2 regions of the Pseudoalteromonas sp. JB197 genome follow, and region 2 is predicted to be linked to the other one. Evidence: predicted binding sites of a transcription regulator. Region 2 holds the regulator's gene; the other holds the start of a gene.
What was found. Region 2 encodes LexA, which represses DNA repair genes until DNA is damaged. Its sites were predicted from a motif close to TACTGTATNNNNATACAGTA; they were not measured.

Region 1: the regulator LexA is predicted to act here: its motif matches at 4,129-4,148, upstream of recN (DNA repair protein RecN).

Annotation. Positions count from the first base shown of each region.
Region 1 covers NZ_NRGZ01000001.1:980,880-993,202, forward strand. The annotation lists gene CIK86_RS04720 (PrkA family serine protein kinase) at 1-346, opposite strand, end outside; gene CIK86_RS04725 (Fe-Mn family superoxide dismutase) at 557-1,138, opposite strand; gene CIK86_RS04730 (Grx4 family monothiol glutaredoxin) at 1,406-1,744, shown strand; gene recN (DNA repair protein RecN) at 2,432-4,105, opposite strand; gene nadK (NAD(+) kinase) at 4,465-5,349, opposite strand; gene CIK86_RS04750 (HrcA family transcriptional regulator) at 5,517-6,482, shown strand; gene grpE (nucleotide exchange factor GrpE) at 6,540-7,151, shown strand; gene CIK86_RS04760 (Bcr/CflA family efflux MFS transporter) at 7,179-8,381, opposite strand; gene CIK86_RS04765 (M48 family metallopeptidase) at 8,783-9,580, shown strand; gene CIK86_RS04770 (nucleoside-binding protein) at 9,705-10,493, opposite strand; gene CIK86_RS04775 (Na+/H+ antiporter NhaC family protein) at 10,610-11,923, opposite strand; gene dapB (4-hydroxy-tetrahydrodipicolinate reductase) at 12,232-12,323, shown strand, end outside.
Region 2 covers NZ_NRGZ01000001.1:3,081,261-3,093,583, forward strand. The annotation lists gene norR (nitric oxide reductase transcriptional regulator NorR) at 1-1,204, opposite strand, end outside; gene CIK86_RS14385 (hypothetical protein) at 1,365-1,634, shown strand; gene CIK86_RS14390 (NnrS family protein) at 1,634-2,866, shown strand; gene hmpA (NO-inducible flavohemoprotein) at 2,917-4,098, shown strand; gene CIK86_RS14400 (endonuclease) at 4,209-4,868, opposite strand; gene CIK86_RS14405 (DnaJ C-terminal domain-containing protein) at 5,126-6,091, shown strand; gene CIK86_RS14410 (chaperone modulator CbpM) at 6,091-6,411, shown strand; gene CIK86_RS14415 (hypothetical protein) at 6,664-7,044, shown strand; gene CIK86_RS14420 (hotdog fold thioesterase) at 7,047-7,490, opposite strand; gene CIK86_RS14425 (hypothetical protein) at 7,589-7,855, opposite strand; gene lexA (transcriptional repressor LexA) at 8,135-8,752, shown strand; gene coxB (cytochrome c oxidase subunit II) at 9,225-10,367, shown strand; gene ctaD (cytochrome c oxidase subunit I) at 10,367-11,959, shown strand; gene CIK86_RS14445 (cytochrome c oxidase assembly protein) at 11,959-12,323, shown strand, end outside.

The DNA of each region.
Region 1 (12,323 bases), 2.1 Mb from region 2:
TACCACCACCAACCGGACCCAATAAATAAAGAATTTGTTTACATTCTTCTAGGCCTTGAGAGGCGTGTTTTAAATAAGAAACAATTTGTTCGATGGCATCTTCCATACCATAAAAATCAGCAAAGGCAGGGTAGCGTGCTACTACACGATTAGAAAATAATCGACTTAAGCGTGCGTCTGTTGCTGTGTCTATCATTTGTGGTTCGCCAATTGCCATTAGTAGGCGCTCAGGGGCACTTGCGTAGGCAGATTTGTCGGTTTTACAAATATCTAAAAACTCAGCAATACTGTACTCTTCTTCTTGTCCAGCTTCGTATCGTGCTTGGTAATGATCAAAAATCGTCATAAAGACCTCCAAAACCCACTTTAAAAATAGCTTAACTTCTTAAAGTCTAGTCACGATTTTGAATTTTTGTGCAATAAAATTAAAAATTTATATTAAAAATTATGATCTTGACTTTTTAATATAAGAGGTACTTGTACAAGGAGATGGTAATTTACCAAGCATAAAAAAAGACGCCGCAGCGTCTTTTTAAATTTAGCTTTTAAGGACTAATTAAGCGAAGTTAGCGTTCGCGAATTCCCAGTTAACTAGCGACCAAAAACCTTTAAGGTAATCTGGACGAACGTTACGATAATCGATGTAGTAAGCGTGTTCCCATAAATCCACAGTTAGGATTGGAGTAACGCCATCATCAGTTAATGGTGTAGCAGCGTTAGAAGTGTTAACTATGTCTAGTGAACCATCAGCTAGTTTAACTAACCAAGTCCAGCTAGAACCAAAGTTATTAACTGCTTTGTCGTTTAATGCTTCTTTAAATGCATCAAAAGAGCCCCATTTAGCATTGATTGCATCAGCAACCGCGCCAGTCGGTGCACCACCGCCATTTGGCGATAAACTGTTCCAGTAGAACGTATGGTTCCAGATTTGTGCAGCGTTGTTAAACACGCCACCGTCTGATGAACATACGATTTCTTCAAGAGATTTGTTTTCAAACTTAGTGCCTGGGATCAAACCATTAAGTTTAACAACATAAGTGTTGTGATGTTTACCATGATGAAATTCAAGAGTTTCTTTTGAAATATGCGGCTCAAGTGCATCAATTGCATATGGTAGTGACGGTAGTTCAAATGCCATTTTTTATCTCCATCTTCTTTTAGTTAATAGTCCATTTAGTAATACGTAATGCCTGTTGGAACAGGCCAGTTATCTATACCAAACGGGAATATAGTGTTACTATAATTGTTGAGTATTCTACTCAAGTTTTAGCAAACAGCAATGCTATTGCTAAAGACTATTTCAATTGCGGCTTTATTTGCCCATTTTAAGTTATAGATCTATGGTCTCACTGAGTTATTTTCAAGGCCTTAGGTATATTAAATTATCGTCATTTTGAGGTTGTAGATGGAAACCATTGATAAAATTAAACAGCAAATTTCAGAAAACCCAATAATCCTTTTCATGAAAGGATCGCCTAAGTTGCCTAACTGTGGTTTTTCTTCACAAGCATCGCAAGCGTTAATGTCATGTGGTGAACCATTTGCATATGTTGATATTTTACTTAATCCAGACATTCGTGCTGAGCTTCCTGCTTATGCAAATTGGCCTACATTCCCACAGTTATGGGTAGATGGCGAATTAGTTGGTGGTTGTGATATTATCATCGAAATGTTTCAGCGTGGTGAATTACAACCATTAATTACTGAAACAGCAGCTAAATATAAAGAAGCTGACGCAGAATAATATCTCGATAAGCACGCTTTTTAAGGTGTATTGATACAAAATTTTGCTAAAACAATAAAACCACTTTTATAGTGGTTTTATTGTTTTTTATTAATCGTTTCTTATCGATAAATTAATCATTAAAAACTTACCAGCCAAACCAAATTAGACGTGCGTAAATGCTGCAACATTAGCTTTTAGACTTAAAAAGTTGAGTAGCTCAGCAATAAAATACCTACTAAAAGCCAACATCAAAGCAGCACATTAAAACGCTTTACTCCACTGTAAGTACTTTATTATTGCTTGAATAAAATACAGTAATACTTAGTCCATAGAAAAATGATCTAATGAGGGTCTGCCTTTTGCTTTTGCGCGTTTTAAACCTAAATAACAGGCTAAATTACATAGCAATTGCAATGTAATTATTACCCCACAAATAATAATAAAATTGTTCAAAGTGGCTGTTGTATTATTCATTATAAAAACCAGCATGACCAATAACTGCCAAATCAATGCTGTATTTAAATAGCGCAATAAAATCTGCTTAAAGTGAGTATGTTTAAAGGTACTCAAAATCAGAAAAACAAGGCTAACGATTAACACTAACCAGCCCGAAGTTAAACAAAAGTAGGCAACTGTATTTTGCATTTTAATCCTTAACTCTTAACCCTACTAACCACATATTAAAATAAACGTATAAAAGTAATATTAAGCGTGTGCCATTATTAGCTCTTTAGCATTTGCTTTTGCTGTTTTACTTATATTATCACCCCCTAATAGGCGTGCTATTTCGTTAACTCTGCCATCTTTGTTTAAAGGCTGCATATGGGTAAAAGTTTCTCCATTTGCTATTTCTTTAGCAACAAAAAACTGTTGATGCGCACTGCTGGCTACTTGCGGTAAATGGGTAACACAAATCACTTGGGTAGACTTACCTAATTGACGCAATAACTTACCAACAGCAGAGGCCGTTGGGCCGGAGATCCCCACATCAACTTCATCAAAAATAAGGGTAGGTGTTGTGACTTTTTGCGCAATAATTACCTGAATAGCTAAACTTATACGCGACAGCTCACCACCCGATGCAACCTTTGCTAATGGTTGTAATGGTTGTCCTGGGTTAGTTGATACTAAAAACGATACATTGTCGTAGCCTAAGCTATTTGGTGCGCGTTCGGTTTCTTGAGTTAGGGCAATTTCAAATATGCCGTTTTCCATTGACAGGTTTGCCATGCTGTTACTAATTAAGCGGTTTAGTGTATTAGCATACTCACGGCGGCTTTGGCTTAGCTGTTCACTAGCATGTTGATAATGGCTAAGTGTGTTTTCAATTTCAGATTCTAACTGCTCTAAGCGAGAGCTGTTATTGCTAATAGACTCGAGTTCTTGACTAATAGCTTGATGAAACTCAACCAATGCCTGTGGTTTAATATGGTGTTTACGCGCTAAATCCATAGCGCCGCTTAATCTGTTTTCTACCTCCACCAAGCGAGCAGGATCTAAATCGGCCTGCTCAGTGTAACTGCGCACTTCTCGGCTAGCTTCTTCTACTTGTACTGCGGCCTCTGCAAGCAATGTAGCTACACTTGCTAATGTTTCGTCATATTGTGCCAGCTCAGAAAACTGTTGCGCGCTGTGTTGCAATAACGAACAAGCATTTTGCTCATCACTTTCGTATAAATGCTGTAACTCACGCTGACACGTTTCTAAAATCGTTTGGCTATTACTTAACTTGTAATGCTCAGCTTCTATTTGTTCAAACTCACCTTCTTGTAGGGCAAACTCGTTAAGTTCTGCTACTTGGTATTCTAATAGTTGTTTTTGCGCAGCTTGCTGCTGCTGTTGTTGTTGTAAGTGTTTAAATTCTTTTTGTAAATTAGTAAATTGCTTATAGCTTTGGCTAACGCCACTGACCAAATTATGATGTCCGGCATAGGCATCTAGTAGCTGCAGTTGATGCTCGGCTTTTAACAAGTGTTGGTGGGCATGTTGGCCATGAATCGAAATTAAATACTGGCCAAGCTCTTTTAGTTGCGCTGCTGTTACAGCGCTGCCATTAATATAGCTTTTGCTGCGGCCATTTTTACACACCACGCGGCGCAATAAACATTCGTTATCGGCGTTACTCAACATATTTTGTTCTAAAAAAGCATGAGCGAGGGGTAAATTACTTAAATCAAATTGCGCGCATACTTCCGCTTTATCTGTGTTTGGGCGCACAGCAGAGGCTTCGGCGCGCTCGCCTAAACATAGCGAAAGGGCATCAATAGCAATCGACTTACCCGCACCCGTTTCACCGGTAATTGCGGTCATGCCGTTTTGCCACTCTGTACTTAAATTACTTACAATTGCGAAATTTTTAATTTCTAAACCAATTAACATACTGTTTATCCATCCAGTCAATTAACTGTTAATTTATACAGTGTTTTGGTTTTTTGCAAATTAAATTTTTATGACTTACGCAATTTCTTCATCTTGAATACTTTTAGAATGGCTATTAATGTCACTTATTTCGTCAGCATTATTAATATTATCAGCGAGTTGTTCTATGTCGTTTGTTTTAAGGTTAATAATAAGGGTGAAATAATATGATAAAAAGTTTGTTTATAAAATACCTACAAGGCAAGTTCCGCAACAAAGTACGGCATGTTGTTGTTTAAGCTTTGAGAAACGTTGCTTTAATAAATTTAATTTATTCGTTCGGCGATATATTTCTTAAAGCACGATACTTAGCAATAAAATTAGTATAAACGACTGCCCCAATTGAGCTTTTGGCGTAATACGTTGTAATAAGAGTAATTTTTAGGATGAATAAGGCGCAGCTTTTTATCGGCTTTTTTAATGACTACCTCATCACCAGGTAAAACGGCGAGTACCACATGGCTGTCGCAGCTAACTTGCAAACTATCGGTGTTCTCAAGGCTTAGTTTTAAGCGTACTTCGTTATCGGCATCAACTACCAGAGGTCGGCTCGATAAAGTATGTGGAAACATAGGCACTAGTGCTATTGCGTTAAGCTCAGGAGTAAGAATAGGGCCGCCCCCCGATAGTGAATAAGCAGTTGAGCCGGTAGGGGTAGATACAATAAGTCCATCAGAGCGCTGAGAAAACACAAAGTCGTTATTTATAAAGGCTTCAAACTCAATCATATGCGCTACTTTGTCGGCATGTAAAACGGCTTCGTTTACAGCCGAGTTTGCACTTTTAAGCTCGTTATGACGATACACTTCTACTTCGAGTAAGAAGCGCTTTTCTTCAACATACTCACCGCTGAGTACCTGCTCTAAACTGGCTTCGAAACCCTCGGGGTTTAAATCGGTTAAAAACCCAAGATTGCCTCGGTTTACACCTATAACGGCTATATTAAAGCGTGCTAATACACGCGCTGCGCCAAGCATATTGCCATCGCCACCTACTACAATGGCTAAATCAGCTTGTTCACCTAAGTCGACCAGTTTAACTAACTTATTTTTTGGTATATCAATAAGTTGGCTTCCTGTGCGTTTTTCTACAATAACTGTAAAACCAAGCGCAAGTAAAAATGTATGCAGGCGCTGCAAGGTTGCCGCCGCATCTGGATGATTTGGTTTACCAATAAGGCCGATAGTGCGAAAAGGAGAATCCATAATAAATACACAGCAAGTTTTAATATTTGTAGAGTAACCTAAAACAGAAGTGTTTGAAAATACAGATCGTTAGCAATACTGCAATGAATTAATCTTGCAGCTCATTAATTTACGTGCCGTGTAGCTAATCACTTGAAATTAAGAAGCTCTGCCCCGATATAAAGCACATGAGACAAGATGCAGTAACCATGAAACTAAACCCACGAGATCAACAAATTTTTGCGGCTGTAATGAGCACGTATTGTAATGGTGAAGGTTTACCTGTGCCATCAACAAAAATTGCCAAGCTAAAAGGTATGGCAGTTTGCTCAGCTACAGTACGTAATGCCATGGCACGTTTAGAGAAAGTGGGCTTGCTCTACTCACCCCACACATCAGCGGGGCGCGTGCCAACAGACTACGGATTTGATTATTGGTTTGAGGAATTTTTTGCACTCGCCGACATAGCTAATTACTGGCAACCTGCGCAAACACAATTAGTTGAATTAGCGCATGGTTTAAGTCAGCGTTATCAGGTGTGTTGTTGTGTTGGTTTGCCACAAGTACGCTCGCAACAAGTATTTAGAGTGGAAGTGCTCGATTTTGATTCCACGGATTGGTTAATCTTATTAATAGACAGAGCAGGGCAAAGTCATAACATTTGTATTAATAAGCCCGATGACGCAAGTGATAGTGTGCGTTATCAGTTTGCCACGTGGTTAAATACGGTATTTAGCCAACAAACCTTAATTGAAGGCTTGTACCGTATGCAGGCAATGGCTAATACTGCGCCGCGTAACTGTCATGATTCACTAAACCAATGGACGCGTGAACTAAGCCAAAAGCTTGGCTCTGATAATAGTATTGTGGTTGGTGAAAACTATTTGTATAAACAAATAGATTGCGAGCAAAGCCTAAACATTGGGGTGTCTTTTTTAAATTTTGTTGAAGACAAGCTAGTATTTAAAAATGGGGTGTCGGTACTTAATACTGAAAACCTACCTTTTTCAGAGTGTAACGAATTGATTGTGATTAGCTTGCCGTACTTTCAAAATCAAGAATATCAGAGTCGTTTTTGTGTAATTTGTCCAAAATCAGCGCCAATCGAAAAAATAATCCAAGAATTTAAATTAATTGAGACATCTAACTCTTGAATCTTTTAATTCAATCCCCATAATTACCGCAGTTGTAAAGAATTGGAGCACATATTTATGTCTGAGCAGAGACAAAACCCAGAACAAGAAGTAGAACTAAACGAAGACCTAGCAAAAATGGAAGCTGATGTTGAAGCCGCTGTACAAGCAGCAGAAGAACACGCAGAGCAAGAGCAAAGCCCTGAAGCCGAAATTGCAATGTTATATGCAGAGCTTGAAGTAGCAAAGCAAACAATAGCAGATCAAAAAGACGGTGTAGTTCGCGCCGCTGCTGATGTTGAAAACATGCGTCGTCGTGCAGCACAAGATGTAGAAAAAGCACATAAATTTGCACTAGAGAAGTTTGCTAACGAATTACTCCCGGTTATTGATAACTTAGAGCGCGCAATTGAGTTTTCTGATAAAGAAAACGAAACGCTAAAACCTGTGCTAGAAGGTATTAGCATGACGGTAAAAAGCTTTAACGATGCTGTTGCAAAATTTGGTGTTGAAATTGTTAACCCACAGGGTGAGCAGTTTAATCCAGAGTTTCATCAAGCTATGTCAATTCAGCCAAGCAACGATGTATCGCCAAATACAGTATTAGCGGTAATGCAAAAAGGCTACACCTTAAACGGACGTTTATTGCGCCCAGCTATGGTTATGGTATCTAAAGCAGCTGACGCTTAAGTTGTTATTAATGATTTAAAAAATGCCTCAATTTGAGGCATTTTTTTTGCTTTTTAAATAGTGAACCAATTGCACTAAAACAGTTAGTATTACAGCACCAAACATCAAGCTTGAAAAAGGCACGGCACTTTTAGCATGTAGTATAGCTAATAGGGGGCCGACCAAAGCACCGCTACCAAAGCGTAACGTACCAATAACTGCGGTTGCTGTGCCTGTATTTGCTTCAAACTTCATTAAAATAAGTGAGTCAGCATTACTGGCTATTATGCCTAAGCTCATCATAAGTGGTGCAATAGCACCAACAATAAAGTAAAGCGACAGCTGCATAACACTAAAAGTAAGTAACGCAGCGCCCGAAAGTAAGCCAAATATTAATCCGTAGTAGAGCATTTTACGAGAGCCAATTCGCGGCACAATACGAGTATTTAAAAAATTCCCAAACATGAGTGCTATAACGTTAAAAGCAAACAAAATGCCAAATAACTGCTCTGATACTTTAAATAAGTCTAAATATACAAACGGTACTGAGGTTAAAAAACAAAAAAATCCAAACGATACAAACATAGAGCTTAAAATGTCGGCACGTGCATCTTTGTTACTCAGTATTATTTTATAACTATTAAAAAATAATGGCAGCCCTTTAAGGTCATTTTTAAAAATAGGAATGTCGATTAAATACACATGCACAAAAGCTAAAATAATAAAGCTGTAGGCCGCTAAAATTAAAAAGATGGTAGACCAAACAGAAAACCCTAAAATAAGCGAACCAATTGAAGGTGCAAGTAATGGCGCTACCATCATAATCATCGATACATAAGACATACCTTTAGCGGTGTTTTTTTGGTAAATATGCCTAATTATCCCAGGAACTACCACGGTTGCCGCTGCACCGGTAAATGCCTGTACGGTACGCAAGACCCAAAATGCATATATATCGGTAGTAAAGGCAAGTGCTAATGACGTTATACCAAATAAAGTTAAGCCAATTTTAGCCAATTTACGGCGACCAATTTGATCGGCAATAGGGCCAAAAAATAACATCCCTAATGCATAGCCCGCTAAATAAATACTTAACGATATTTGTACGTTAGGCATACTGGTTTGTAAGTCGCCCGCAATAACTAACATTGCCGGTAAATACATATCAATAGCTAAAGGCGTAATTGCCACAATACTAGCTAGTAAAGGCAATAAAATACGGGTGTTAAAAGACGAAGCCGATGCAGGCATGTATAAACTCAATCATTACTAAACAGGATGTATAGTGTAACAGGGCATGCTGATTGGATAAACTTAGTTTGCCTGCTAAGTTAATTGTAATGGGTAAATAACCTGAGTTCCGGATAATAAACCTATCTCAAGCAGCTATTTTCAGCGCTAACTGCGTTGAATTTACTTGCAATAGGCCAGCTATTGACGCGTAAATTCGCCTTATTTTCACTGAAAATCTCTGGCTAGAGAAAATAAAATTAAATATAACTATGATTCAATACGTTAGTAAATCTCTTAACCAGAGTTCAGGTTAAATAAACAACAAAATTTTATTGTTACTTGCTAAAAAGCAATTATTTTAAACTGCGGTGGTATTTGCTATTCTAGCGCTAACAAAAAATATGATTTGAGGGAATATAATGAAAAAACTCGTGATAGCTATATTAGCTACTGCAGTGCTGGCTGGCTGTAAAACATCACCAACAGGGCGCACCCAAATTGCGCTTTATTCTGATCAACAAATGAGTGAAATGGGCACAGCCAGTTTTGCTGAGATGAAAAAAAATCAGCCAATCAATAAAAATCCACAAACTAACGCGTATGTAAATTGTATTGCCGAGCAAGTAGTGGCTGTTTTACCTAAGCAGTATGCTTCGCAAAAATGGGAAGTAGTGGTATTTGAAGACGACTCAGCGAATGCGTTTGCATTGCCAGGCGGTTACATTGGTGTGCATACGGGGCTGCTAAAAGTGGCTACTAACCAAGACCAAGTGGCTACAGTGCTTGGCCATGAAGTAGGGCATGTAATTGCAGAGCATTCGAACGAGCGTGTATCGCAAAGCTCAATGCTACAAACCGGCATGCAAATTGGCGGTGCAGCTCTTGAAATGGGTAATGTTGGGTATCGTAACGAAATTATGCAGGGTTTGGGCTTGGGTGCACAATACGGTGTTGTATTGCCGTTTAGTCGTTCGCACGAATCAGAAGCTGACGAAATCGGCTTGGATTTAATGGCGCAAGCTGGTTTTGATCCAAAAGAGTCAGTTACTTTATGGCAAAATATGAGTAAAGCGGGTGGTGGCGCAACACCTGAGTTTTTATCAACTCACCCAGCACCAGCAAGCCGCATTAAAGACTTGCAAGCACAAATGAGCCAAGCTTTAGGCGAGCAAAAAACAGCAAGAGCACAGGGTAAAAACCCACAATGTAAGCTGTAATTTAGTTTAACTACAAATAAAAACCCTGTAAGTAATTTACTTACAGGGTTTTTATATTCAGTGCTAATCTTTATTTATTGAGTAAAGAGCTATTAGGGAGTCCATATAAGACCCTAGTTAAAGCTTAAAAAGTCCACTCAACATGAAGTTGTGGTACCGATTCTGTAACATTAGTGCCAAATTTGTTATGCCAATATTGCCACTCCATCCCTAGCAACAGAGTGTTTTCTTTCATTTCAAGGGCATGGCCTAAATCCCAGGTAATAATAGGCTGCGCTAAAAACCACGCACGCACATCTTGACCAAATTCATTTTCACGCTCAGCAATGTACTCAACATGGCCCTTTACATTAAACTTTTGCGTGCCGATCATAAAAGGGTAATCAAACGCAACATCAAACATCCAGCTATTAGTTTCTATAGGTGCACCACCTTTTGCTACGCCTTCACTGTCATCAATGTAGGCAGTTACCAATGTCTGAAAAAAGTTAAAACCAGGTACATCCCAGCTTAATTTAACACCCGGTAAATATTTCATTACCTTGGCGTCTCCTGCTACGTTAATACCGGCGGTTAAACCAACATCAATTAACGCGCCTGAACCAATCTGTTGGCCGGTAATAGCTGATAGGCTAACGGTTGAATACCATTCGCCATAAAAATCACGGTCTTGAAAACCGTCTTCAAGGTCGTCTTTACTGTAATCAATAAAGAAAAAATTATCGCCGTAATCATAACCAGATGCGTGCTGAATTGAATACACAGCGGTATCTGACTCTTGCTCTGTGAATGGATTTGTTTGCTCGCCATAATTAATGTGTAGAGCAGTACTGCTCCAGTTAGCAGCAATAGCAGAGGTAGATAAAGCGCAAGTGCTTAAACATAAAGCGGGAAGTAATTTTTTTAGTTTCATAATACTAATTAGTGTGACACGCGGGAGCGCTATTATAAGCAAAGGGGAGTGGTTTGTTAATTATTATATTACTGTGTTGTAGCTTAATCACTAAGCTACAACACAGTAACGTTAATTTATGCTTTATTTCTGCGCAGACAAATAACCGCAATAGCACTAAAAGCTAATATAAAACAGTAATAAGAAGAAGTTGATACTTCCCATGGGCTAATTTTAAATGTAGCTCCAAGTAGCAATGCTTGCGCGCCATAAGGCAGGGTCCCTTGCGTTACGCAGGCAAATATATCGAGCAAACTAGCCGAGCGTTTACCAGTAATATTACCATCATCAGCAAGTTTTTTAGCAATTGGGCCGGTAACAATAATAGACACGGTATTATTAGCAATACACATATTGCTGGCCATTACTAACGCCGCTATACCGAGTTGGTCAGCCACTTTTCGATGCCACTTAGCAATCACTTTAGTAATTGCTTGGATTTTTTGCGCTATGTAATCCAGGCCACCATTAAGGCGAATAAACTCAGAAAGACCACCTATAAACATCGACAGCAAAAATATTTCTTGCATGTCGGTAAAGCCTTTATAAATATCTTTTACAAAGCTGGCGCCTTCATAGCTACCAGTAAAGCCCATAAGTGCAGCAAAAACAATACCGCTAAGCAAAACTACAAATACGTTAAAGCCCATTACCGCAAGCACTAAAATAAAGGCATAAGGCAACACTAATAAAATGTCGTAATCTTTGGTTTCAACAACTTGTGCAGCGGGTGTTAAATATAACAACAACGCAATTGTGACAATGGCGGCCGGAATAGCTATTTTAAGGTTTTCTTTAAACTTATCTTTCATTTCACAGCCCTGAGTACGGGTGGCCGCAATAGTGGTATCTGAAATAATCGATAAGTTATCACCAAACATCGCGCCCGATACTATAGTACCGGCCATGAGTGCTGGATCTATGCCGGTTTTAACCGACACTGCATACGCTATAGGGCCAATGGCACCAATAGTTCCCATTGAAGTACCCATGGCGGTGGAAATTACGGCGGCAATTAAAAATAATCCAGGGAGCAATAAAGAAGGTGGAATAATTGACAAACCAGCGTTAACAACCGCATCAACGCCACCTGTGGCACCGGCAACAGCAGAAAACGCACCCGCTAATAAGTAAATTAAGCACATGGTAATTATGTTGTTATTACCTACGCCTTTAATAAAGGTTTCGACGCTTTGGTTTATTGAGGTTTTATTTAAAATGAAAGCCAGAATAATGGCGGGTAAAATAGCAACAGGTGCAGGTAATTGATAAAAAGCGTAATCAACCCCTTGTGATTGTAAATATAAGCCTGAGCCTAAAAATATCGCTACAAAGGTAAGTAGGGGAAGCAAAGAAAGTATTGCTTTATTTTTGTTAAATGATGGCTGCATCATATTCCTCGTATTATTGAAAAAAGATCACAGCCAAAAACTCCTCTTTTAGCTGTGTTTAGCGAATCCTCCACTGTACTTAAACTAGGAGACCACTGCGCCCGCAAGCCAAAGACCAAATCGACGCTGAAAAGAAGTTTAAATGTATAGATGGCTAAAGTAAACTGGTATTATTACTTAAGTTAAAAGTGTGACCTGACTATTACATGCTATTTAGGTAATATCTAGCCTAGTAAATAGTGTTAATTGACCAATAGTATCTTCGCGCGAGCCACAAGGTGCTGCAAATTAAAATATTAGGTAAGGTAATGACAAAAAATAAAATCGGTGTTTTTGGTGCCAACGGCAGAATGGGCTCAGCCTTATTAGAAGCAGCAAGTATAAAAGAGCATAGTGAACT
Region 2 (12,323 bases):
GGGTTAACAATAATTGTGCATCGACACTTAACTTAAGTTGTTTTATTGCTAATTTTCGTGCGGTTTGCTCAACAAAAAAGCCAGCTAATAAAACCACATCGTTTTCACGCTGGCGTAACGGCGCTACCGTTAGCGGGTAGACACTTAATCTATGGTATAAATCGGCTCTAAAGCGTCCTTCGGCTACTTCTTTTTTTAAATTACGATTAGTAGCAGCAATAACCCGCACATCAACATATTTCACTTCGTCTTCGCCTACTGTTTGTATTTCGCCACTTTGTAATACCCGTAGCAATTTACTTTGTAGTACCAGTGGTAGCTCGCCTATTTCGTCTAAAAATAAAGTACCACCGTGCGCTAGCTGAAACTTACCTTGGCGCGCATGATCCGCCCCAGTAAAAGCGCCTTTAGCATGGCCAAAAAACTCACTTTCGGCGAGATTTTCAGCAAGCGAAGCACAGTTTAAATGAATAAGTGGCTGCTCACTGCGTTTCGAGTGTAAATGAATATTACGTGCAACCAGCTCTTTGCCTACGCCGGTTTCGCCTAAAATTAACACACTAAAATTAGAGGCGGCGACAAGTTTTATATCATTTTTAAGTGCTTGTATTGCTGAGCTTTGACCAATAATTTCGCCGCCATCACGGGTGAGTGCTTCGCGGTTAAGCTCTTGCACTAAGGCGCTAGAATGCTGTGCATGTAATTTGTAATGAGCCAGCTGTAATGCCGTTTTAAAATGTGCGCTGCATAGCGTTTGTAAGGTGCTAAGCGTTTGCGCACTAATAGCGTTAAAGGCATTGGCATTTAGGCTGTCAAACGTAATCACACCTAATAACTGTTGTTGATAAAATAAGGGTAAACCTAAGCAAGCATGTACCGGAATGTCGCCAGTTTTTGCTAGTAGTAAGCCGTCGTACGGATCGGGCAATGGACAGTCATGGGCAAATTGCAGTGGTTGCTGAGTATTACAAATAGCTTCTAAGCGCGGATGCTCACTAAGCTTAAAACGCCGCCCTAGGCTATCTGGCATTAAGCCTTTAATTGCAAGTGGCTTGAGCTGCTCACCTTGTAGCTCAAGCAGTGCGCTGGCATCACTGGCAATCACTGTTTCAAGGACAGTAAGTAATTGCTCAAAACAGTTTTTATCTAATGTGCTTTGAGCCAGCTTTACCGCTACGGCAGTGAAGTTAACTGCGCTGTTCATGTCAAAATGACTCTTATATGTTTTTTTGGTTTGATTTATGGTAGGTCATAAAGACATAAAAAGCAAAGGTGGATAAGTTAGTTCATTGAAATATATATGTTTATTTTATTGGCACGATAAGTGTAATAGGTAGTTAAGTGCATTAGTTGTTGAGGCCGTTATGAACACCTTGGTTATACATAATCCAAGCTACAAAATTGAGACAGCTTGTTTACTGAAAAAACTACTGCTAGTGGCAAACTCATTATTAGCAGCTAGTTGTGCATTACTAATAACCAGTATTTTAATTAGCTACCCTTTTGCCGATTACTTTTCTATACCGGTGCAAATTTCGGCACATATTAGCACTATTGTTATTGCTGCTATTTTAAAAATTAGCTATGTGCTGCGTTGTATCGCACTGCATGGCATGGGGAAGGAAGTTCGTTAATGCGACCTATTAATTTATCTCAGCCGGTACCGGCTAATATTCGCTTTTACCAAATAACGCAGTGGCCAGTATGGATGCTGCCATTTAGACCCTATTTTTTAGCCGCAGGCTTGTTGGCTTTTAGTTCAATAGGCTACTGGTTATTAATTTTAACGGGTAGTGCAACTTGGCAGTTAACAATCCCCGCTACATTATGGCATGCCCATGAAATGTTATTTGGTTTTGCAGGTGTTGTTGCAGTGGGTTTTTTACTTACCGCCGCGCAAACTTGGACTGGAGTACCTAGCATTAGTGGCAAAAAGTTAATGCTATTAACGCTGTTATGGCTTGGGGCGCGAGGCGCATTTTTTGTGTCTTTGCCTGCTTTTGCACAATTTAATTTATATGCGGTGTTAGTGTTACAGCTCGCATGGTGGCTAGGTGTTATTGCAGCATTAGCTAATATGTTATTAACCGCTAAAAGCAAAAATAACTATCAATTTTTAGTGTTATTAGCGGCGCTGTGTACGTTAAATATTGTTTACTTGGCCCTGCTGATTGAACAAAACATGCAGTTTGCGCTCGCCATTGTTGATACAGCAGTATTACTGATGACCTTATTAATTGGCATAGTAGCAGGGCGTGTATTGCCATTTTTTACCAGTAAAGGCCTTGGTTTAACAGCGCAGGTACGTACAGCTAACGTTGACTCAGTATTACTGTATATGAGCGTTTTTAGTATTGCGGTGTTTTTTCTTAGTCAGTTATTTTTTAATCAGCTAAACCCAGGCTGGGCACTTGCTGTTGTTGCTGTGCTGCATTTAATTCGTAGTTTTTATTGGTGGGATAAAAACGTACTTAAAGTTCCTTTGTTATGGTCTTTGCATTTTTCGTACTTGGCACTAGGTGTAGGTTTAATGCTGGTAGCCGTGAGTTTTTACAGCAGTGTTATTTTATTTAAAGATGCATTACACCTCATTACCATAAGTACCATAGGGATGATGATTTTAGCCATGATGACACGCGTATCTCATGGGCATACCGGGCGCTCTTTGACTATTCCACATTATATGGCGGTTGCTTTTGCTTTAGTGTTAGTGGCTGGGATTACTCGTTCTTTACTGCCTTTTGTTATTGGGCCACACCTAGCTTGGCAGCTAAGTGCTGGGCTGTGGCTAATTGCCTTTTTATTATTTTTAATTCACTGCACACCTATTTTAACACAGCGTCGTGTTGATGGGCGTCGTGGTTAACCTATACCTATTTTATTAATTGGGTATTATTCACACGTAGGAAAACCTAGATGTTATCTGATAAAACTATTGAAATTGTTAAAAGTACTGTTCCTTTATTAGCAGAGGCAGGTACGGTTGTTACTGATCATTTTTACAAGCGTTTATTTAGTCATAATCCTGAGCTTAAAAATATTTTTAATATGAGCAACCAAGATACCGGCCGTCAACAATTTGCATTATTTAACGCATTGGCTGCTTATGCACAAAACATTGATAATTTAGAGGTGTTAAAAGCGGCACTTGGACGTATTAACCATAAACATACTAGTTTAAATATTTTGCCGGAGCACTACCCAATTGTTGGTGCACATTTAATTGGCACGCTGAAAGAGCTTATTCCTGAGCAGTTCACGCCAGATGTTGAATATGCTTGGCGTGAAGCGTATGGCGTACTTGCTGATATTTGTATAACTGAGGAAGCTGCTTTATACGAGCACAGCAAAAATAACTTAGGCGGTTGGGCAGGCACACGTCAGTTTGCAATAACTAATAAGCAGGCAGAGTCAGAGCTGGTAACTAGCTTTACGCTTACGCCAGTTGATGGCGATGCAGTAATTGCCCATAAACCGGGTCAATATTTAGGTATTAAAGTTAAGCCAGAGGCTAGTGAATATGAAGAGATCCGCCAGTATTCTATTTCGCAAAAAAGTAATGGTAAAAACTACCGTATTAGCGTTAAAAAAGAGTTATTACCAAACCCTGGCATGGTGTCTAACCATTTACACTCACTAGAGCAAGGCGCAATAGTAGAGCTATATCCGCCTGCAGGGGATTTCTTTTTACGAAATAACACCAGCCCTGCTGTGCTTATTTCAGCGGGTGTTGGGCAAACGCCAATGGTAGCAATGTTAGAGACGCTATTAAGCGATACTTCTAATCAAAATATTATGTATTTGCATGCTTGCGAAAATACTCAGCAGCACTCATTTGCTAATTATTTAAATGAACTAAGCACTGTTTACCCGCGCTTACAAACCATGACTTGGTTTAATCAAGGCGATGCAGGAGCTGATTTTACCGGTTTTATGGATTTACACGCAGTACAAGCGCAATTGCCACTGAGCAACGGCGACTTTTACTTGTGTGGACCCGCTAATTTTATGGCCTTTGTGAAAAAACAACTGTTAGAATTAGGCGTTAATAACGGACACATTCATTACGAAATTTTTGGTCCGCATCAAGACCTGTAATGCTTATAAAATAAAACTAAATTAAAAAAGCGCGCTATTGGAAATTACTTCAACCAATAGCGCGCTTTTTTGTGCAGTTAAATATTAAACTGGCTCCTAATACCTTTAAATTAAAGCTTTTTGGTATTGGTTTGCGCGGCATACGCTTGTTGTTGCCAAGCATTAAATAACTGCTGTTGTTTATTTGATATTTTTAAGCCGTAAGTTTTTTGCATATAGGCATAGGCGTCGGCTATTTGTTTACGGGCATAAAAAGGAGGCTCTATTACTCGTTGTTTAAAGTTAACTTTAACTTCACAGCGACCGTATTGGGTGGCGCTTTCACTAAGCATTCCAAATCGATAATTAGAACGATCTGCGTTAATTTCACCAATAGCAGGAGCTAAGTTGTTTATATCGGCTTCCATCTTTCTAAACTTAGCACTTACTTTACGGCAGTTTTTACGCCCGCCATCTTGCCAGCATTGTAATTGGTGGCCAAACTCCCAGGCAGGCACAATATGCTCCCATTCTATGCGTAAAGCGCGTGCATTTACGTTACCTGAGCGGGTATGTGTATTGCGTGGCACATAGCCACAGTTAGTGGGGTCGGGAACTAGTTTTTTACCCTGTTTTTTTATATCGCAGCCACAGTAAATACTTTTAGCATTACTAGGGAGGGTTTTAATTAGGTGTCTTTTAGCGGTTGAAAACCGAGTGAATTCTTCAGCCGATAGCGAAAAGCATACAAAAAAAGCCAACAAGGCTAAAATAAATCGAGTCATATCCATCACATACGTGAACTACAGGAGCGGCTAGTTTAATGACTTGAAGCTAAAAGATAAAGTTTACTTAAAGCCATATTTACCGTTCTTTAGTATTTAACCTTAGCTCTGGTTAAGAGATTTACTAACGTATTGAATCATAGTTATATTTAGTTTTATTATCCGGAGCTCAGGTTATCTACTTTAAATTGTTGTTTAAATAAACAAAAGTTGTTACTTAAAGAGTATGATGAAAGCTCATAAGTTTGTGATTTGGATTGCGAATGAAATTTGTAGATTATTATGCCGTGCTTGGAGTATCGCCCGATGCAGACGATAAAGCGGTTAAGGTAGCTTATAAAAAGCTAGCTAGAAAATATCATCCAGATGTAAGTAAAGAACCTCAAGCCGAGGAAAAGTTTAAAGAGATAGGTGAAGCTTACGAAGTTATTCACAACAAAGAAGAGCGCGCTAAATACGATGTGTTACGTCGTAATCAACAAAACCGTGCTCAGCAGCAAGCAAATTATGGCGGTAGCTATGGCTCGTCACAAAACCACTATCAGCAAGGTGATCCCCAAGCCGAACAGGAGTTTTCTGATTTTGTAAATTCAATGTTTGGCGGCGCAGGTGGGTTTAACCATGGCGGGCAGGGCAGAACTGGTGGCGCTCGTGCGCAAAAAGGACAAGATGTGGAAATTGAATTCCCGGTATTTCTTGAAGAAACGTTAGTCGATACCGTTAAACCAATTGAGTTTATGCTGCCGCAGCGAGACAGTAGTGGCCGTGTATCTGAAGTTAAAAAATCGCTTAAAGTTAAAATTCCTGCAGGCTCGGTTAATGGTGAACGCATTCGCTTAAAAGGCCAAGGTGGATTAGGTTCGGCAAATGGCCCTAATGGCGATTTGTATTTGCAAATTCGCTTAGTGCCTCATCCATTATTTGACGTTGAGGGGCATAACCTAAACATAGTGGTACCTCTTGCACCATGGGAAGCTGCTTTGGGCACTAAAATAAATTTACCTACATTAGCCGGAAAAATCCAACTAACTATTCCAGCTAATAGTCAATCGGGTCAACGTTTACGCATTAAAGGTAAAGGGTTAATTAGTAAAAAAGCCAAAGGTGACTTATTTGCTGTGATTAAAATTGTTAATCCAGCATTGAGTGATGATGTTAGCAAAAAGCTTTGGCAAGAGCTGGCCGAAAAAGCCCATTTTGACCCCCGTAGCAATTGGAGCAAGTCATAATGAAAATTATCGAGGCACCACAAGGCAATTTACTCACTAGCCAAGAATTGTGTGTGAGTAGTGATATTAGCGAAGCCATATTATATGAATTGGTTGAGCACAGCATTGCTATTCCTATTGAGGGCGAGCGCGTTACAGAATGGCAATTTACGATATCAACAGTGATCTTAGTTAAAAAGGCTGCGCGTATTCAGCATGACTTATCGTTAGATTGGTCTGCTATTGCTTTGGTTTTACAATTATTGGATGAACGGGATGAGTTGATTGCTGAAAACCAAATGTTAAAGCAGCACTTAAGTCGATTTAAACATTTAGAATAAAAAATAGTGGTTAAATTTTAAATGCGAGTAGCTAGCTATTTTTATTGATCTAGCTCAGCACTTTTATAATAGTGAGCTTTTGGTGCTTAAATATTTTTTATTCGTGAAATAAGAGTAAGTAAAGCGTCAATAAATGCGTAAAAATAGCCGACTATTCAGATAAAAAAGGTGAATATTGCAGAGTTGATTTGGTATAAGCGTAAAACTGCGTTAAAGTTTACAGCGAACTAATTAGAGGATAAACAGTAGACAATGTCGGAAATTCAATTTTTAAATGTAGACCTAGAGCTTGAGTCAAAGCAAGATATTAGCGTGCTTGTAGCTGACCTAAAAAAAATCGCCACTATTTTACATTATGATAAAGACGAATACCGTCAGTTAGCGCGTATAGAAGTAACAGGCGAAATATCTTCACCGGATAAAGCAATTAACCACTTATGTGAGTTAGTAGAGTCATGCTCGCGGGCTGCACTTAAGCAATGGTTGAGTTGTTCGCGCCGTACCTTTGATATTGGTTTTGAATCGGGCACTTCGCCAAAGTGTTTTAACCAAGCGCTGCACGCCGATACATTATTACGTATATCGGCAATTGGTGCAGGCATGGAAATTACTATTTACCCGCTAGAAAAATAGCCTTAGCCTTTGCGCTCTACAACAGCTGCGGTCATTTTTGATACGCAGCAAAGCTCGCCGCGACTATTCGTTATTTTTATTTCCCATACTGAGCTACGCTTGCCAATATGAAACGCTTTTGCGGTGGCGGTTAAGGTGCCATTACGCGAGGCTTTTAAATGGCTGGCACTGATCTCTTGCCCTACACAATAAAATTTAGTGAAGTCGACCACAAAATTAGCCGCGTAGCTGGCAACACTTTCGGCTAAAACCACGTTTGCTCCGCCATGCACCATGCCTATAGGGTTATGGTGCGCAGGAATTGCTGGCATAGTGGCAACTAAGTAATCATCACCAATTTCAGTTATTTCAATCCCCATGGTTTTCATCAGTGTACCTTGGCCATTTATGCCTTGGTCTAACTGCTTACAAAACGCTAAAGTAATAGGTTGATGCCAAATACTCATTGTTACTCCTTTAAAGGTTGAAAACGATAACCGATAATACGATTTTTCATGGCGATATGATAGCCAAATTAGTGCAGCTACTGCATGGTAATACAGTGCTACTTTTTGCTTTCTACATAGTGCTTAATTTCATCGAGGTCTTTTTTTAGCATTTTACGCATCGAACTTTTAAGAAAAAACCCTATCACTGCAGAGAGCATTTTTACCCAAATAGACTCAGAGCTATCAGAAAAAGTCATGGTTAAACAGGTGCTAGGTTCGGCGGCGGTAAGTGACAGCATATTGGCACTGTTTTCGATGTCAGTTATTGCCGCCCATACTTTACGTTTAGGACCGTTAATTATTACCGCTACAGTGATATTCATAACACTCTCCGTTAATTCACATTGATGAAGTTAAGGCCCATTACAAAAACGATAGCTAACTAATTTTTAATAACAGCAACAACTTAGTAGTTATGTAATTAATGTAACGTAAAACTAACACTATCGTGATCTGCGTAATTTTATCTGTAATTTACTTGGTAATTTTAAGCTTAGACCAATGCCACCTTTGGCAGCAAAGGCGAGGAGTAATTTAAATTTGCGATTTTCAGATAACTGTATATACTCACAGTTAAATGTACTGTATGGAAAACCAGTTGTATGCGACCATTAACTAACCGCCAAGCGCAAATACTCGAACTTATTAAAGTGTTTATTAAAGACACTGGTATGCCTCCTACACGCGCAGAAATTGCACAAACATTAGGCTTTAAAAGTGCTAATGCAGCAGAAGAGCATTTAAAAGCGCTGGCTAAAAAAGGCGCTATTAAAATGAAACCAGGCGCTAGCCGTGGTATTCAACTTATTGAAGAAGATGAACCAGAACAACTTGGTTTACCGTTAATAGGCCGTGTAGCTGCCGGCGAACCTATTTTGGCGCAACAACATGTTGAGAGCCATTGTAAAATTGACCCGTTAATGTTTAAACCCGCTGCCGATTTTTTATTGCGTGTAAATGGTATGAGTATGCGAGATATTGGTATTATGGATGGTGATTTACTGGCTGTTCATCGCACTCAAGTTGCCGAAAATGGCCAAGTTATTGTTGCCCGCGTTGATGACGATGTAACGGTAAAACGCTTAGAAAAAGCAGGCAAAAAAGTATTATTGCATGCTGAAAATAAAGAATTTTCGTCGATAGAAGTGGATCTTGAAAAGGAATCTTTTAATATTGAAGGCTTAGCTGTTGGGGTTATTCGTAATGCTGACTGGATGTGACAATTAAGCTGTTATAGCTATGTAAAATATCGGCATAATTTAATAGCTCAGATAATTAATGCGCACTTTTTAGTGCGCTTTTTTTTGCTTTTTTTTGTGAAAATTCCGCTGCAATGAAAAAATTATATTAAGTTTATGTTTTTTATCATTTAAGTATTTAATACTCGTTATCGCTGTCTTTTTATTTGTAACCCTTGCTGTTGCTCACTTCCTGCTTAGAACAAAATTAAATAAATCCCATATTTACGCTAATCCCCTAATATTATTTGATTGTTTTTCAAACTAAAACTTGCTAGTTGTTCAATTATTAACTAATTGTTAATAGGCTGGACTAACAATAACTCACAGCTTTAGTTTTGAGAAAATATATTTATATATCCGGCAGCAATACAAAAATAAAAAATAACAAATTGGCATTTAAAGCTTATGTCTTTTTGTTTTGCACTCGCAACAGTATTAAAGGAGCTGTCACATGGGTAAATTGAGCTCTACCTTGTGGCTTATATTGTTTGTTTTTCCGCAGTTAGCATTGGCAAATAGCCAATATAATATGCGCAAAGGCGTAACCGATATAAGTAATAATGTTTATCAACTACACATGACCATATTTTTAATATGCTGTGTAATAGGCGTGATTGTATTTGCCGTTATGTTTTGGGCACTTATTCATCATCGTAAATCTAAAGGAGCAGTTGCTGCTCAATTTCACGAAAGTACCAAAGTAGAAATACTCTGGACAGCAATTCCATTTGTTATTTTAATAGCAATGGCAGTCCCCGCAACTAAAACATTAATAGCGATGGAAGATGCCAGTAAAGCGGATATCACTATTAAAGTAACTGGTTCACAATGGAAATGGCATTACAAATATATGGGGGAAGATGTTGAGTTTTACTCAATACTTGCCACACCGCAAAATGAAATTGCTAACCTAGCCGATAAAAACCCCAACTATTTACTTGAGGTAGATAAGCCTCTGGTATTACCGATCAATAAAAAAGTACGCTTTTTAATGACCTCCGACGATGTTATTCATTCTTGGTGGGTGCCCGATTTTGCTATTAAAAAAGATGCAAACCCGGGGTTTATTAACGAAACGTGGACCAACATAAACGAAGTCGGTATTTATCGCGGTCAGTGTGCTGAGCTATGCGGTAAAGATCATGGCTTTATGCCAGTGGTAGTAGAGGCTAAGTCAGAGGCCGATTTTAAAGTTTGGCTAGCAGATGCTAAACAAGCAAAGCAAAAAGCAGCAGCAGCAGATGCTGCATTACTTGACCAAACACTCCCTAAAGAAGAATTAATGACTTTGGGTGAGCAAGTGTATATGGCCAATTGTGCTGCATGTCATCAGCCCACAGGGTTAGGTTTGCCAGGCGTTTTTCCTGCACTTAAAGGCAGCCCGATAGTGCTTGGCGATATAAAAGACCACATTGATATTGTTATTCACGGAAGCCCCGGCACAGCCATGCAAGCCTTTGCTAAACAGCTCTCTATAAAGCAATTAGCAGCGGTAATTACTTATAAGCGTAATGCATGGGGTAATGATACCGGTGATGTAATTCAACCAAGTGAAATACAGGCAGCACTTGATGCCGATGGGGAGGCGAACTAATGAGTAGCATAGTAGAACAACCTGACATTAATGAAGCTCACCACGCTCATCATCCTGCTAAAGGCTTTAAGCGTTGGTTATATACCACAAATCATAAAGATATAGGTAGCTTGTACTTAATTTTTTCGCTAACTATGTTTTTTATTGGTGGTGCTATGGCTATGGTGATCCGCGCTGAGTTATTTCAGCCAGGATTGCAATTAGTCGATCCTCACTTTTTTAATCAAATGACCACGGTTCATGGGTTGATTATGGTATTTGGTGCCGTTATGCCGGCCTTTACTGGCTTAGCTAACTGGATGGTGCCATTAATGATTGGCGCGCCTGATATGGCCTTACCCCGAATGAATAACTGGAGTTTTTGGATTTTACCATTCGCGTTTTTAATTTTATTATCATCGCTATTAATGCCCGGTGGCGGTCCTGCGTTTGGTTGGACTTTTTATGCGCCGCTGTCCACAACCTACAGTAATGACAATACCGCCATGTTTGTATTTGCTGTGCATATTATGGGTATTAGCTCCATTATGGGGGCAATTAATGTAATTGTAACCATAGTTAACTTGCGTGCCCCAGGCATGACTTGGATGAAGGTCCCTATGTTTGTATGGACTTGGCTGATAACGGCATTTTTATTAATTGCGGTTATGCCGGTACTCGCAGGTGCAGTGACCATGGTGCTCACCGATAAATACTTTGCAACCAGCTTTTTTGATGCAGCTGGTGGCGGTGATCCGGTGATGTTTCAGCACATATTTTGGTTTTTTGGCCACCCCGAAGTATACATAATGATTTTGCCGGCTTTTGGCATTATTTCTACTATAGTTCCTACCTTTTCGCGTAAAAAACTTTTTGGTTATTCCTCCATGGTATATGCCACGGCGTCAATTGCGTTGTTGAGTTTTACAGTGTGGGCGCATCATATGTTTACTACCGGTATGCCGGTGGCTGGCGAGCTATTTTTTATGTACGCGACTATGCTGATATCGGTGCCCACTGGAGTAAAAATATTTAATTGGGTAGCCACTATGTGGCGCGGTTCAATTACGTTTGAAGTCCCCATGCTGTTTAGTATTGCTTTTATTGTGTTGTTTACCTTAGGTGGTTTTTCGGGATTGATGCTGGCCATTACACCGGCTGATTTTCAGTACCATGATACCTACTTTGTAGTGGCACATTTTCATTATGTACTGGTAACGGGAGCGGTGTTTTCTATTATGGCAGGCGCGTATTATTGGCTGCCTAAATGGACTGGCAATATGTATAACATAGCGCTGGCTAAATGGCATTTTTGGTTATCGCTGGTAAGCGTAAATGTATTGTTTTTTCCTATGCACTTTGTAGGGCTTGCAGGCATGCCACGCCGTATACCCGACTATGCGCTACAGTTTGCTGACTTTAACGCCATTATTAGTATTGGCGGCTTTGCCTTTGGATTATCGCAGTTGTTGTTTGTAGCTGTAGTGATTAAATGCGCACGCGGCGGCGACAAGGTTCCTGCAAAAGTGTGGGAAGGCGCAGAAGGACTGGAGTGGGAGGTAGATTCACCTGCTCCGTACCATACATTTTCAACACCACCGGAAATTAAATAATGATACACGCACCGCTACTTAAGCGCTTAGTTGTTATTTGCTTAGCCATGTTCGCATTTGCATTTGCGTTAGTGCCTTTGTATGACGTGTTTTGTGATATTACCGGCATTAACGGTAAGCCATCATTAGAGCAAGCAAAGCAAAGCACGCAAGTAATACAAAATCGCGAAATAAGTGTGAGCTTTACCACGCATGCACAAAGCGGTGCACCCTTTGCTGTGAAGTCTAAAGAGTACAGTGTTGCGGTAAAGCCCGGTGCTATGCGTGAGGTAATGTTTAGCGCCAAAAATAATAGTGACCAAGATAAAGTAATGCAGGCAGTGCCTTCGGTATCACCCGGTAGAGCAGCAAAATACTTACATAA